2 regions of the Thalassotalea castellviae genome follow, and region 2 is predicted to be linked to the other one. Evidence: riboswitches for the same ligand, from Rfam matches in the RefSeq annotation. Region 2 holds a riboswitch; the other holds the start of a gene.
What was found. Region 2 has a riboswitch for thiamine pyrophosphate ahead of RM573_RS10850 (TonB-dependent receptor). Riboswitches for the same ligand answer to the same signal wherever they lie in the genome.

Region 1: linked by a shared signal. The riboswitch ahead of thiC (phosphomethylpyrimidine synthase ThiC) and the one ahead of RM573_RS10850 (TonB-dependent receptor) in region 2 are both predicted to bind thiamine pyrophosphate.

The regions. Positions count from the first base shown of each region.
Region 1 is NZ_JAVRIF010000003.1:393,836-402,180, reverse strand. It holds gene thiE (thiamine phosphate synthase) at 1-897, opposite strand, end outside; gene RM573_RS08135 (thiazole synthase) at 894-1,703, opposite strand; gene thiS (sulfur carrier protein ThiS) at 1,706-1,936, opposite strand; gene thiO (glycine oxidase ThiO) at 1,933-3,027, opposite strand; gene thiC (phosphomethylpyrimidine synthase ThiC) at 3,087-5,051, opposite strand; TPP riboswitch at 5,143-5,255, opposite strand; tRNA gene RM573_RS08115 (tRNA-Phe) at 5,464-5,539, shown strand; tRNA gene RM573_RS08110 (tRNA-Thr) at 5,637-5,712, shown strand; gene RM573_RS08105 (PKD domain-containing protein) at 6,214-8,345, opposite strand, start outside.
Region 2 is NZ_JAVRIF010000005.1:150,354-158,698, reverse strand. It holds gene RM573_RS10865 (hypothetical protein) at 171-464, opposite strand; gene RM573_RS10860 (hypothetical protein) at 887-1,489, shown strand; gene RM573_RS10855 (hypothetical protein) at 1,730-2,284, shown strand; TPP riboswitch at 2,340-2,446, shown strand; gene RM573_RS10850 (TonB-dependent receptor) at 2,509-4,668, shown strand; gene RM573_RS10845 (hypothetical protein) at 4,726-4,992, shown strand; gene pnuC (nicotinamide riboside transporter PnuC) at 5,003-5,638, shown strand; gene RM573_RS10835 (phosphotransferase) at 5,724-6,539, shown strand; gene RM573_RS10830 (efflux RND transporter permease subunit) at 6,637-8,345, opposite strand, start outside.

The DNA of each region.
Region 1 (8,345 bases), on a different contig from region 2:
TTTTTTTTCATGCCAATCAATAGCTTGAGCCAAACTAGATTCATTTACCAATACCTCAGGATAGTCATTTATATAACTTGGCCATTGACCTTGCCATATTGCATCAAAATGACTTTTTTTCTCTCCGACCGCCTTTAATCCTTGATTAAGGTAGGCTTTAGCGATGATAAATGCATCCTTTAGCGCGTAGTTTTGTGCTATTAAAGCGGCAATGGCCGAGGCAAAAGTACACCCTGTACCATGGGTGTTATGACTTGATATTTTATTGCTACTTAACCAGTAACTTTGCTGTCCGTCTGTACCATAATCGATACATTTATTTTTAGCTATTTCTAGATGGCCACCTTTAATAATTGTGGCACTAACACCAAGCGAAAGAATCTTTTGCGCCGCAGCGACCATACACTGCCAGGAAAATGCAAACACCCCAGTAATTTTTTGCATTTCTTTACCGTTAGGTGTCAATAAATGAACAAGTGGTAATAGCTTTGCTTTGATTGTCGGTAAAGTATCATCTTCTGTTAAGTCTGAGCCGTTAGAGGCAATAGCTAGGGGGTCGTAAATAATATAAGGTTTGCTTGGCCACTCTTTATTGAAGCGTTTGATCTGCTCAACAACTAATTCAACTAGTTGATTATTGGCGAGTAAACCGATTTTAATTACGGTTGCCGGTTGCACTTGTTCCAAGGCCATTATTTGCGACAAAATAACCTTTTCAGACAGTGGGTTGATAGCTTCGACACCAAAACGATTTTGAGCAGTGACCGCAGTGATCACTGAGCCAACATCGACTCCTAAGTTATGCATAGTTTTAATATCAGCTTGCACTCCTGCTCCTCCTGAACAATCGCTGCCAGCAATTGTCCAGACAACAGGTTTGGTCTCTATTTTATTCATGTTCGATCCGGTTCACTTTGTTGCCAAAAAGGCGTATCTAATGTTGGTGTACTGGGCTGGGCTGTCTGTCTTTGCTGCATTATGCCCGCTCGAAAGGCTTGTTCGCCTGATAAAAGTGCATCAGAAAATGCTTTAGCCATTAAAATAGGATCGTCAGCCAGAGCAACAGCACTGTTTAATAAGATACCGTCATAGCCCATTTCCATCGCTAAACAAGCGTCTGAGGGCTTGCCAATCCCGGCATCTAAAATTAATGTTGCTTTAGGTAAGCGTGCACGAATGGTTGCCAGATTATATGGGTTCATTAACCCTTTTCCTGTACCTATAGGTGATGCCCAAGGCATAATGACTTCACAGCCTAAATCATACAGGCGCTGACATAAGACTAAATCGTCAGTGCAATAAGGTAATACGTTAAAACCATCATTTATCAGCATTTCAGTGGCTTTTAATAGTTCAAGCGGATCTGGTTGTAAATTATAGTCATCACCAATGACTTCAAGTTTTAACCAAGACGTTTGGAATAATTCACGGCTCATTTGTGCCAAAGTAAATGCCTCTTTAGCCGTTTTACAACCAGCAGTATTCGGTAATAAAAAGCCATTATTTAGCTTTACAATATCTTGAATATATTGCCAAATCTGTTGCCCTGATTGCGCTTGAGGGTTTTGTCGTTTTAGCGACAAAGTTACCACTTGAGCACCACTTGCTAAAATTGCCTTTTTCATAATATCTGGCGACGGATAAAGCGCACTGCCAATTAAAAGCCGGCTGTTAAGTTGCTCACCGTATATGGTTAAATTCATTGTTAACCTCCGTAAATAGGGAACAGTACATCAATGGAGTCGCCATCATTTAGTAACGTAGATGAGTATTGACCTTTACTAATAAAATCACTATTAACAGCAACGGCAAAACTCATTGTTTGCTGTTTTGATGTTAAATACTGCTCTAGCGCATCAGTTAAATTTACCTTTGATTTTTTACTCTTAGCGATGTTTTGAAGCATGTGTACCTCGCCGTTAATACGCACGTTCATTTTGATGTTCCTGTAATTGTGCTTTTGTTTAATTGAGAAACGGTTAATAGCAGTTGTTTAAGTATTACAGGGGCAATGAGAAAGCCGTGACGATACAAGCCATTAACTTGAATTAAGCGTTGATCAACTAAAACTTTTGGTTGATTGTCGCTAAATGCCGGCCTTAATTGACTGATGTGTTGAAGAATATTAGCTTCTGCAAAACCACTATTAACGCTATAAGCTGCGCTGAGTAATTCCAGCGCCGAACGTACTGTCATGGGAGATAAATCATCACTTTCAATTTCGGTGGCACCTACCAGATAAACCTGATCAGGTTTGGGCGCGATATAAAGTTGATATCTTGGATGCATTAATCTGATAGGTCGAGTTAAATGCACCTCAGGAGCAAACAGGTGAAACAATTCACCTCTTACCGCACGTAAATCCTCAATAGGAAAAGCGGGTTGTTTTACATCAAAACTAGCTCTAGCGCCCACCCCTCGACAATCAATCACTAAATCGAAGTATTGAATTTGCTCATTGACGGTCAATTGACAATGGCTTGTTTGGTTATTTATTTGTGATACCTGAGCCTCGGTCAACCAATTAACTTGCTCTAATTCAAGTTGTTTTTGCAATGCGATTAGTAACATACGATTGTCAATTTGCCCTTCGCTGGGTAAAAACAAACCTTGATTAAAATAAGGGGCTAATTCAGGTTCTAGCTCGGCAAGTTGCAATCGGTTTAATGACTTTACGATATGTTGGTCATAGTTTCGCGCAATATGTTGAACAAAACGCTGGTAATCACCACTGTCATGCTCATGGCTCACCATGATCGCCCCTTGTTGTTGAAAATAAACTTTTTCATCTAATGTGGCTAATAACTCAGGCCACATTGTTAACGAAGTAAAGCCCATTTCTACTATATTAGGCTCACAACTCATTGACTCGCCTAATGGCGTTAATAAACCACCAGCAGCATAGGCTGCACTTTGTTTAGCTTGTTTGTTGTCCTTGTCAAACAGGCACACTTGATAGCCTTGTCTTGTTAAAGACAAAGCAGTCAGGCGCCCCATTAAACCAGCCCCAACTACCGCTATTTCCATAAAGTATTTTTCCTAAATGATCATTTCGACGAAGGTTTCAGCGTATTCAAAACCGAAAATTATTTCGCGGGTTGATATATTTCACTACCTGATGCCTTAAATTCTGCTGATTTTTCAGCCATGCCTTGCACAGCTTGCTCAAGCTCGGCATTACTGGTTATGAGTTCTTCATCAAGTAATTTGATCGTGATAGATTGATCTTCAATGTCAGCTGCGTAGTCTCGCACTTCTTGGCTTATTTTCATTGAACAGAATTTTGGACCACACATAGAACAAAAATGAGCAACTTTTCCTGACTCTTGCGGCAGTGTTTCGTCGTGATATTCTCGAGCGCGATCAGGATCTAATCCTAAATTAAATTGATCATGCCAACGAAACTCAAATCGCGCTTTAGATAAGGCGTTATCTCGAATTTGCGCACCGGGGTGTCCTTTCGCAAGATCCCCAGCATGTGCGGCTATTTTATAGGTAATTAACCCTTCTTTTACGTCTTCTTTATTTGGTAAACCTAAGTGCTCTTTTGGCGTTACATAACATAACATTGCACAACCATACCATCCAATATTGGCCGCCCCTATGCCTGATGTAATATGGTCATATCCCGGAGCTATATCAGTGGTTAAAGGGCCTAAAGTATAAAATGGCGCTTCACCACAATACGCTAATTGTTGCTCCATATTTTCTTTGATCATATGCAAAGGTACATGCCCAGGCCCTTCTATAATAGTTTGCACATCATGCTTCCAAGCAATTTTAGTTAATTCTCCTAAGGTTTTTAACTCACTAAATTGGGCTTCATCGTTTGCATCCGCAACGGAACCTGGTCTTAAACCATCACCTAATGAAAATGAAACATCATATTTTTTACAAATTTCACAAATATCTTCAAAATGGGTATAGAGGAAATTTTCTTTATGATGTGATAAACACCATTTCGCCATGATCGAGCCGCCACGTGAGACAATACCTGTGACGCGTTTAGCGGTCATAGGCACATATCTCAGTAATACGCCGGCATGAATCGTAAAATAATCAACACCTTGCTCCGCTTGTTCAATTAAGGTATCGCGAAAAATCTCCCAAGTTAAGTCTTCAGCTACGCCGTTAACTTTTTCCAGCGCTTGATAAATTGGTACCGTACCAATGGGCACTGGCGAATTACGAATAATCCACTCGCGCGTTTCATGGATATATCGACCTGTAGATAAATCCATCACGGTATCAGCCCCCCATTTTGTCGACCAAACGAGCTTTTCTACTTCTTCTTCAATCGAAGAAGTAACCGCTGAATTACCTATATTAGCGTTAACTTTAATCAAAAAATTACGACCTATGATCATTGGCTCGGCTTCAGGATGATTGATATTTGAAGGAATAATAGCTCGCCCTCTCGCCACTTCATCTCTAACAAATTCAGGGGTTATTTCATTAGGCATTTGTTCACTGCCTACCACTGCCCCAAAACTTTGACCCGCGTGCTGCTGAGTTAACATTTCGTCATGTAATTGTTGTCGCTTTAGGTTTTCACGAATAGCAATGTATTCCATTTCTGGCGTAATGATACCTTGGCGAGCGTAATGCATTTGTGTAACATTTTTTCCCGGTAATGCTCGGCGTACTTTAGGAAGGTTTTCAAAGCGAATATGATCTAAGCCTTCGTCGGCTAAACGTTTTTGGCTATAACCAGAGGATGCCCCCGTTAATACTTCAGTATCTTCCCTAGCTTCAATCCAAGTGGCGCGTAACTTTGCTAAACCTTTGTGAACATCAATTTGTGTATCTTCATCAGTATAAGGACCAGATGTGTCATAAACACAAATAGGTTGATTAGGCTCTAGTTTTGGATTCTCTTGTGTACCGCCAACGAAAGAATCGGCTAGTGAGATTTCACGCATCCCCACTTTAATGGAGTACAAATTACCTTTAACGTAGATTTTTTTAGAATTTGGAAAACGTTGATTAAAGCAATTTGTTAAAAACTGCTCTGCTTGTTCGCGACGTGCGCGGCGAGTTAATTTAGTCATGGTTCAGCCTTTCGTAAGTTCGCTCAAAAATTGAGCACAAAAGACGGAGTGTAGATATACAGGAGCTTTGTAAAACTAACTGAAAATAGTTAGTGTTTATTCCCTTGTTTCCTTCGCAGATATTAGTCTGAATCAGGTTCTACGGATCCCGCTTTCGCGATCTCAGCCATTACAAAAATGTAAGTGGCACTCCGACAAGTCTCGACGATACTATATGATTAAATTTTATTGCGCAACTGAGAATAAATAACACAAAGTTCTAGCTTAGAAAAAACCATAATTCATTGCTAACCATTGCAAAGATTGAAAATAGGATGACAATAATCGTTTAAATAAGGAAATATACTCACCTAAAAGAAAATTTCAGTTGCTATCTGTGCGTATTTTCATTATCCTCCTTGCCGTTAAATTTGCCTCGATAGCTCAGTCGGTAGAGCAGAGGATTGAAAATCCTCGTGTCCCTGGTTCGATTCCGGGTCGAGGCACCATCATTTAGAACAAGTGTTCTGTTATTCAACAAACATTCGTTCGGTGCCAAGATAAATAATTCAATAGAATAAATTTATCGCACACAAAGCTTTGTGTGCCGACTTAGCTCAGTTGGTAGAGCAACTGACTTGTAATCAGTAGGTCGCCAGTTCGACTCCGGCAGTCGGCACCATTTATCAGATAAGCCCTAACTTCGGTTAGGGCTTCTTTGTATCTATTTTATATGGAACTGGCCTACTGATGAATCAGTCGCTAAGCAGGGTTGGCAGTTCGACTCCGGCAGTCGGCACCATTCATTCAAGCCCTAACTTCGGTTAGGGCTTTTTTGTATCTATTGTATATGAAACTGGCCTACTGATGAATCAGTAGCTAAGCAGGGTTGGCAGTTCGACTCCGGCAGTCGGCACCATTTATCAGATAAGCCCTAACTTCGGTTAGGGCTTTTTTGTATCTATTGTATATGGAACTGGCCTACTGATGAATCAGTAGCTAAGCAGGGTTGGCAGTTCGACTCCGGCAGTCGGCACCATTTTCTACTGTAAAAAAAAAACCTAACATCGCAGTTAAGGTTTTTTCGAATTAAACGGCCAGTTGTTACAAAGGTGTTTTTTGACACTATTGTGATTTTTTATTCTAAGCACTGCCTTTAAAAACTTATTGTAAATTTTAAAGTTCAGTCTATAAATTTAGCATCTATATTAGCAGGCCGCTGCTGAATCTTATAAATTGAAGTATTTGTCCAAGATTGTTCATCTATTTCAATATTACTCCAAGTACTAGTTTCATGATCGTAACTAGGTATATTTAAATCATGGGAATGGTTGAATAAAACATGTTGCTGACCTTTTATCTCAATTAAATTCCACGTTTGTTCTCTATTGGTATAGCACTCCACACTAAGAGCGTTACAGTTAGGATCATAACTTCCTGTGACATTGCTCATCCACGTAATTATCGTTAAGCTACCATCAGTATTTATATGCCATTCACCCGTAGCTAGCTGAATTTCGTAAGCTGATAATTCGCCATTTTCATCGCTATCATGAGTATTAATTTGATATAAACTCCCGTCCTCATTAAGTTCAAACCAAAAGTAACTTAGCGGTTCATTAAAAAGGGAATTTGTTGAACGATAAATTCCTGGAGCGGTTACTGCTTGCCAATTCATATTTTCATTGAGCATAGCTCCATGACCAATAGTTTTAGCAAATATAGATGTTTTTAAGTTTTCTTCATCATAATTAACACTTTCTACAAGGTAAGTATTTGCATTCACATTACTATTATTGAGTTGTTTAACTATCAATCTATAATCATCAATATTATCTGGTGTAATAACAATTTGACCGTCAATATTTTCCCATTGAAAGGATTTTTCGAGTACTTGACTTGTACCTGTTCCATCACTATTAAAGTTAAATTTGTCAGCTTTAATTTCCTTAAATGAATCAGGATCCTCTTCTCTCGTTATTTTTGTCGGCAGTCTTAAATAGGCCACCTTTAAATCATCAATATTAATTGGGAGTGTATTTTTTAAAGCCGTCTGAAGTTTTACTTCTGAAAAATATGTATCTTCATACTCATTATTTGGATAGTGTTTTCGTTGATTTGTCGTAATTTGTAAAATGTCGCTCCCTTCACTGCTAGACAAACGTCTAATCCTATAAGATGAAATTTGATAGTGCAGTTCTACAGGGAAAAAAGAATCAAATCTCCAATCAACGTAAGTAGTATAAGGAGCATCAAATGTAATAATAATTTCATTTTTGTCTACCTCCCAATTAAAGTTCGATTCGTTACTATCTTTGCCTATACGTGTAAAATGGCTTATACCTGATCCATCATCATTAAATATAAATGAACCATCCCTATTCAAGTGATCTGAATTAGAACCTAGAAGGTAATAACTGCTTGGTGTGTTATTTCCTGTAGATATTGAAAAAGAATCGTCATTAAATATTTCTTGTCTCGCTTCAGAAAACGCAGAAAATTCACTAATTTTGCTCACATACTCTTTTGTAAGTTTTATATTTTCAACGAGTTCAAGTGTATTGATGACCTCTGTAGGTAAAGCAAATTCAGCATTTTGATCTGATTTATCAATCGCCACTTTAATTGCTGTTGCTAGTGTCAAAAGTTCTGATGTATTTACTTTTTGCTTTAAATCTTCGAATTGTATTTGAGATATTATTTCATTGCTTTCATTCGCACCTTTCATCAAAGCATATAGCGCAGTGGTAAAATTGTTTACCGTTGTTGCAAAGTTTTCGCTAACAGTTAAAACATCATCAACACCGGCATTTTCTTTAAGTTGATTTACGCTTCCAAGCAGCGAAATTAAACCAGCTGATTCTTGGTTTCCCACTCCGTGTACTTCGATTGAAAGCATTGCACTAGCTTGTGAGTCATCTAATTTAACTGGTACGGAGTAATACCCCTGTTCATCAGTCGTTGATTGAAATGTAGTATCAGAGCCTGAAATTTTTACAGTCACTTCGCCATTCATTATTGGTGAATCGGTGGCTAAGCCATTAATAGTAAATGATATAGTTAACTGATTTACATTTACATTAACATTAGACTTTGTTGAAACTCCTTTATCATCAGTCACCGTAATCAAAAGCTCAATAACTGTTTCAGACATAACTTCGGGAGCAACAAAAGTAAGCGTTTCGCTATCCTCACCGTTAAGTTCTATTATATGTTCACTTAATACTTGCCACGCATAACTTGCTATAGAACCATCATCTGTAGCTATAGCTGTAATGCTGACATTGTCTTTTTCATTAACACTGACATCAGAGA
Region 2 (8,345 bases):
CATTTACACTCGAAGAGGCGCTCAATGGCAAAAAAATAGAGAGCCTCTGCCTTAATTTTGGGTGGAATTTTATAACATAGCTATTTGATAACAAGTTATATATTTTGAAGCTACTTGATAACAATCATTTGTTCTGGTCAAGTATCGCTGATTAATCAAAATGGGTGTGTTTATGTTCTACATTTGTCTCTTTTGGTGCCGCTTTTATGTGTTAATAACCTATGTAGTGCCACAGGCATTAAAAACCACGCCACTTCAGCGAGTAATAATGGAACCATTACTTTTGCTGCCATACTGCCTGTTTGAATATTTGACCACACCATTTTGTAAAGCACCCAATTACTATACAGGGTAGGATTAAAGTCAAAAGCAAAGCGATACACTTCCATAAAGACTGTTGGTTTAAAAACTTGTAAGCACACAAACAATGCTGAACATAAAAATAAGTTAGCCATTTTTTGCATTAACTTGCTCCTTAAATATAGTGCTTAATTTGCTGGATGATACTGGTTGATAGGTAATATGGCCATATCTCTTGGATCTTTTTAAATGAGAGCGTTGACTTCATTGCATTCGTGTTTCGATACTTAATCGAGTGAAAGCGTGGCATTTGCATAAGTAAAACTGGCAGCAAATAAAAGTACATTTAAATAGCACACACTAACAATAAACTTACCAAGCCGTTTTACTCCTGTAGGAATTGAAGGTATAAGTAAAGTTTTTGCTTTTTCGTATATTTAAATTAAAAGCTCAAAAACATTTAGTCGCTATATATTGTATAGAATGTAGCCAAGCTAATATAGCCAAGTTCATTATTACGGTAAACCCGTATACACTGCTAAATTCTCAGCTTTGCTGATTGAGCAACATTCGGATAAAACATTTCATGAAAAAAATTATCGTTTTGGTCACACTCTTTGTCTTGCTAGTGGCGGGGTACCTTTCACTTACTGATGAGGAAAATACCTCGTTAATCACCGATCGTTCGTCACTTGAAATTGAGTCTGAAGAGCAAGAGATTGACGTTAATCAATTCTCAAAGCAACCCGATTATCGAATAACAATAAAATCGTCAGATGGTGAAATCACTGACAGGGATATTTCAAGAAATATCGATATCGAAAGCGAAATCGATAGCACTGTATCGGAAGAATCTAGAGGAAGTCATACTACTTCTTCATTAGATATATTTTTGACTGGCGAAGCTGACTTTCTTTTTGTTGATGACACTGATGAATTACATCAATATTTATTGAACAAATGGGATGGCAAAGCTGAATTTATTGAAGATGGAATTTACGATATAGAAGTCTCGGTATTAGGGGCTAAAAAGGAGATTATTTTATTTGAAATTAACCATAAACAACGAGCCGTTATGTCTGCAGAAGAGTTTAGAGATCAATATTTGCTACCTGAATTGGCTAAGTTTGACTCTGATTCATCCTATGGAGAGTATTCAAGTTATTTGAACAAAAAATTAGAGCAATAGACAACGCGTTTTTGAGCCTTTTTACTTCTAGAGATAATAACAATTATGGGATTTTTAAATTATCGTTTAAGTAATTTTGCTCGATACCTAATATTTTATTTCGAGCGTTGTTCAAAACTTACCAAGCTGTATTTCCGTGAATATTAGCGCTCTTAAACCAATGTTTTACAGTGAAATCACTAAGTGGTAACTTAATACTAGCTATAGAAGAACACTCTTCATATTAAGAGACAAATAGAAATGGAATTAATTCAAGATGCTATTTTCGCTGTAATTTTCACTGGCTTACCTGTTTATGCTTTTAGCTTTTTGATGGTATTTTTTTCGTATCAAAAAGGTTATTTGTCGACAAACGTTGCCTTTAAAAATGCCTTTGATAAAAACGATGAGAACCCTTCTCAACTGTCGAAAAAAAATAAGAAAAACCTGCCGTTTTTTCATTCAAAGTGGGTTACCTTTGGCGGCGGATTTTATGGCTTAATTGCCATGCTGACTTTTTTAATTATCGAGATTCTGCAAATTGTTAACTTTTGGTTAGGGGTTTCACGCTGGAAAGACGTGACTGATTTATTCAGCATAGGTGCGCTGATCGCTATGTTCGTTGATTCTTTAAAAAATATGATCACGGCGGCTATATGGTTTACTTACTGGCCAAATAAATTACCGGCTTCTCATTTTATACTCTGGATCCTTATTTGTTATGGTTGTTATCGAGCTGGCGCCTATTCAGCGAAGTATTTTTATATTAATAAACGTTTTCTGCCTATAAAAAACACGAACACTCAGAAAATGTAAGTATAATTTATTCCTAAAAATAGATGTACATTACATTATTAGTTGTTATTATCCTGCTCAAACCAAGGGGTGCATAAAACATTAGTGTTTTTATGCTGAGATGATTGACCCTTACTACCTGATACGGATAATGCCGACGTAGGGATGGTTAACTTATTATTGATCGATCGATCTTTGATAATTTGCTCTCTATTGTATTATTCGATTAATAATATGAGAGCCACATGAATCTAGTTAAATCTTCACTCGCTATTCTTACATCTTTTAGTTTTTTATCTGCAAATGCGTATGCTTCTGAGCAAGAGGAAGCCATTGAAAGCATTACGGTTACTTCAAACTTTAAACAACAATCCCTTGCCCAAGCACCTACCAGTATTGCTGTTGTTACCTCCGAACAAATATTGGCACAAGGCGACCAGCATTTTGAAAATGTATTAGCAAGTGTGGCTAATGTTAATTTTTCGGGCGAATCTTCTCGTCCTAAATTTTTGCAAATACGTGGCGTAGGCGAACGTTCTCAATACAGTGGGGCGCCTAATTCTTCGGTAGGTTTTATTGTTGATGATATCGACTTATCTGGCTTAGGCATGGCAGCGAGTATGTATGATGTTAACCAAGTAGAAGTGTTGCGCGGCCCACAAGGTACTCGTTTTGGTGCGAATGCATTGGCGGGCATGGTGTATATTCAGTCTAATGCTCCTTCAGATGTGTCAGAACATGGTATTAAAACTTCGTTTGGTAACGATGATTTAATAAACGTCGCTGGTTTTAGCACAGGCGCATTAAGTGAGCGTTTAAATTATCGCGTGAGCATAGAGCAACACCAACAAAATGGTTTTAGAGACAACTTATTTTTAGCTAAAGACGACACCAATGGTATTGATGAGCTAAGCGGTAAGTTGAAACTTGCTTACCAAGCAAGTGACGAATTAACGGTTGATTTTACCTTGTTATTTGCTGATATGGACAATGGGTACGATGTTTGGACATTAGACAATAATGGTTTTGATACTCTCACTGACCATCCTGGTATCGATAAACAAAAATCGTCTGGTAGCTCGTTAAAATTTAATTATTCGGGCTTTACTTCGGCTGAATTAACGGCAATTTCAAGCTTTACTAGCACAGATCATCATAATGCCTTTGATGGTGATTGGGCGAATGCTAACTATTGGGCAGAGAAAAGCTGTACAGATTATTATGATGAAAATGGCAATGGTGATGACAGCGATCAAATCCCGTGTGTGTATGAATATTTATGGGATAAAGAGGCAGATAGAGACGTTTGGTCACAAGAAATTCGTTTGAATAATAAATCAAGCCATAAAATATTTAACCAGACAACGGATTGGTTAGCAGGAATTTATGTGAGCAAGTTAGACGAAGAGAATGATCTTGAGTCTTATTACAATGGTTGGGAAGATGAAATATTAGTGTCTCAATATCAAGCTAAAAATATGGCAATATTTGCTCAGCTAGACAGCACTTTGTCAGAAGACTATCAGTTATCGGTAGGTTTACGGGTTGAAAATAGAGACAGCGATTATATTGATAGCGAACAAGACAGTTTTTCTCCAAGTGAAACCATGTGGGGTGGTCATATTGCTCTAAGTAAAGCACTAAATAACGACCATAACGCCTATGTTCGCATTGCTAAGGGTTATAAAGCGGGTGGTTTTAATATGGGTTTACCGGCTGAGTTAAGCCAATTTAAAGAGTTTGATACTGAAACCTTGCTCAACTACGAATTTGGTCTAGATTCGTCGTATTTGAATAATAAGATTCATTCTCGCGTCGCTTTTTTCTACATGGACAGAAAAGACCAGCAAGTCAACGCATCGCAACAAGATCCAAATAACCCGCAACGTTTTACTATTTATACTGCTAACGCAACGAGTTCAACTAGTTACGGAGCAGAGCTTGATTTAACTTGGCAAGTGACCGCTAATTTGAATGTATATGCTACATTGGGGTATTTAGATGCTCGTTATGATAACTATGCGTATTTTGATAAATACGGGTCAACTATTGATATTTCTGATAGAACTTTAGCTCATGCTCCTAAAAACACGTATAGCTTAGGTGGAAGTTATATAAGTGATTCTGGTGTGTTTGTTAACGTTTCAACTTCGGGCAAAAGCAGCTTTTACTTCTCAGATAGTCATTCTGAAAAATCGTCAAGTAATCAATTGATTAATGCTCGTATTGGTTATGAAACTCAATCGTGGTCAGTGTATTTATGGGCACGTAACCTAACGGATGAAAAAGTGGCGACCCGAGGGTTTTACTTCGGCAATGAACCCGATATTGACTGGGCTGCGAAAAAATTTGAGCGTTATGCGGCACCTAGACAAGTTGGTGTTACATTAGACTATCAATTTTAGTTTCAATAATATGCGTAGATAATCGCAATAATGAATTAGTTTATTAAAGGTGAAGAAATGGAAATATCGATTGAGATCAGTTTATACCCATTAGCAGAAGAAAAGTTTAAAACGGAGATTTGGGCGTTCATCAAGCGATTAAGAAATGTTGACGGCTTAGAAGTGGTCACCAATGGCATGAGTACTCAAGTCTTTGGTGACTATGATCTTGCTGTTGAAAAAGTGATGTCAGAAATTAAACATGTGCATCAAACATTAAATGCCGCAGTTTTTATTTGTAAGTTTATTGGTGGCAACCGCAGTGTTGTAGAAGCTGAAAGCTAAGTTGAATAATATGACTGAAACAATTGCCTATTTTACTCAATTGCCTTTTTGGGAATTAATTGCCGTTGCTTCAGCATTGATTTATGTTGTGCTTGCTGCCAAAGAAAATATTTGGTGTTGGCCGGCGGCTTTAATCAGTACGGTTATCTATACCGTTATTTTTTATGACGTGTATTTATGGATGGAAAGCCTGCTACAAGTATATTATTTTGCAATGGCAATTTATGGTTGGTATTGTTGGTATTATATTAATAAACGTCCGCAGAAAACTTTATATATTCAATCTTGGTCTTTGAGCTTTCATGTCAAAGCTATTTTACTGTTAAGTATTATTTCTATGGTTGTGGGCTTGTTAATGGCAACCAATACACCTACCCACTATCCATATCTTGACTCAGCAACAACCGTGTTTTCTGTTTTTACCACTTACTTAGTGGCGCAAAAAGTATTAGAAAATTGGCTGTATTGGATTGTAATTAATGCAGTTTCTGTTTACCTTTACCTTGCAAAAGATTTAGAGCCAACCGCAGCACTTTTAGTGTTATATTTTTTTATGGCTTTATATGGTTACTTTCAATGGTCAACTAAATTTAAACAACGAAAACAAAATGAGGTTTTAACTGAAACATCAACGGCACAACCATAAGGATAAGTTCGGTTCTATAGAAAGTGATATTCAACGTATTAAAGCACTTACTTGTTTTGATGGTTATATTTGTGCTATTGAAAGGGTGTTATTAGGCCTCAGTCATCATTGTTATATCGTTACTGCCGTTAATCTTGAAAGTCAAAAATCAGCTAAGTATTTTGTTAAGTCTTTATCTTCACATCCGTCTACTGAACAAAACGAACGATTAGTTGCTCAGTCTTCTGCCGCTCTAAATCTCTCGCCTTCTGTTATTTATCAATCGAAAGATTGGTTAGTCACGCAATATATTGAAGGCTATTCACTCTTTGAAAATCAATATACGATCTCAGAGAAAATCGCGGTTGCGATGAGGTTATTGCAAAATTTTCATCAAGTAACGCCAATTGATAAAATTTCGTCCCTGTCGATAAAGTCATTAATTGAAGCGCAAATAAAAATGAATGCGTTTACTCAAGCACAGCAATCATTTTTAATGACGTTGAATCAAAAAATTAATACTTTTGCTCAAGTGTCTGAGCCAGTGGTTTGCCATGGCGATTTAAACTTCACGAATATACTGATCGATAAGCGAGCCAATGCTTGGTTAGTTGATTATGAGTGTACATCAATTTGCTGTGCAGAATATGATGTTGCGATGTTTATCGCGATTAATAATTTATCTAACTGTGACTTTGCTTATATTTTTGATTGTTATCAAGGCAAGAGCAAAAAGTCATTAAAGGCTGATTTGGTACACGCTTATTTAGCATGTTGTTATTTAATTAATGGCTTATGGTACCAAGAGCGCTCTTATCATACGAAAGAAAATGACCAGTATATCGACCTTGCTCATCAACAATATAGCCAATTTGATCAGCTGAATATAACCGACAAAAAACTCGTTGAACAATTACTGTAAGCTCGTATAAATAAGTTTGCATAAAAACGTAAAAAAACGCCCACTTTGCTGTGGGCGTATTTATTTCACTTATCTAAAAATTGATTAAAGGCTGAAACTAAGCCGTTTCTGCGGAAAGTTCAGCATCAAATTGATGTGCTGTTGCTTTACCCATTTGTAATAAACTAGGTAAGAAAATTAATGTAAATATCGTACTTACGCTCATTCCCCCAACAATAACAGCGGCAATTCCTCGGTATAGTTCAGCGCCGGCGCCCGGGATCAATAATAACGGGAGCATGCCACAAATACTGGTTAATGTGCTCATGAGTATTGGCCTTAGTCGTAAGCGTACCGCTTGCTCTACTGCATCATGCCTAGATAAACCATCGTTTTCCCCCAAACGCGTTTGATAAACAAGTAAAATAGCATTGTTGACCACAAGCCCGAGTAAGATAATAAAACCTATCATGGTGAGTAAGTCGAGCGGTTGGAAAATAATCTGGTTAGTTATTTGTAGCATCGCAATACCACCTACGGTTGCTAACGGTATGGTTAATACCACCAACAAACTGTCCTTGAAGGAACGGAATAACGCTGACATTAATAAATATAAAATAGCTAAAGCAAGCAAGAAGCTTTGGCTCATATTTTGTAATGCTTCGGTTAAAGCTTCTGCTGAGCCGCGATAATTTATCGCACCAGTTTCAGGTAATTGCTCTAAAATCGCAGGTTCTGCTTTTTCTTTGATGGCGTTAATGGCATCTTCTAAACTAATATTTTCTGGAGGCGTTACTTGTAAAGTAATGGTTCTTTTTCTATCAACACGTCTGATAGAGCTCGGTCCTGCCGTTCTAACAACATCAACTAACTCACCAACGGGTTGTACGCCAGCTTCAGGTGTTGCTAATGGAATTGCGGCTAATTCTTCAGGCGACTCCCAATCGGTTGAGCGTAAAATTACATTCAAACGTTTTTGACCATTGAAAAAATCACCCACATAAAGCCCAGTACCTAAGGCTCTTGATATTGAAGACACTTGTTGTCTTGTCCAACCTGATTCAGCAATACTGCGCTCATCTGGGATCATGCGTAATTCAGGCTCCGCAAGAGAAAGGCCAGGTGTCGGTTGAATTTGTGCCCCAGGTAATGCTTGACTGACTGCGCCAAAACCAACTTGTGCAGCAGAAAGTAATTGGTCAACTTCATTGCCTTGAATATCAATATCGATACGGCGACCACCACCTAAGTTACCAAATAACTCTTCTTGAGAAGCAAAGGCGATAGTATCAGGGAAGCCTGCTAATACTTCACCATTAATAATATTGACAATGTCTTTGATGTGATCTGAGTTTTCGGCTCGTCCTCCCATAAAACCAAAATTACCGAAAAAACCTAACCATGAATGTTCAATTTTCGGTGATTTTTCGCCGGTTAAATAAGGCATTAAACGTTGATTAATTTCATCGCTCATTTCCACTCTAGCTGCCAAATAACTTTGTCCCGGAGGCGGTAATAAAAATGCGTTAAATGAATTTTGATTACCTTTAGGAAGATAATCGATTTTCGGAAACATTAAATAGCTGCCGATAAACGAAAAGAGCATCAAGCCAAATACCCAAGCAACACGTTTTTTAGGGGTTGACGTAATATGCATAATGCCGCTGGTGATATTCGTCCACCAATGATTATGAGGGTCTTCTGATGACACTTCTTTTAATAATCGGCGAGCCGCAGTAGGTAACACAGTTACCGCAATTAATAATGAAGCGACAATAGCAACAGCAATGGTAATGGCTAAATCAGCAAAAAGCTGCCCTGATACTT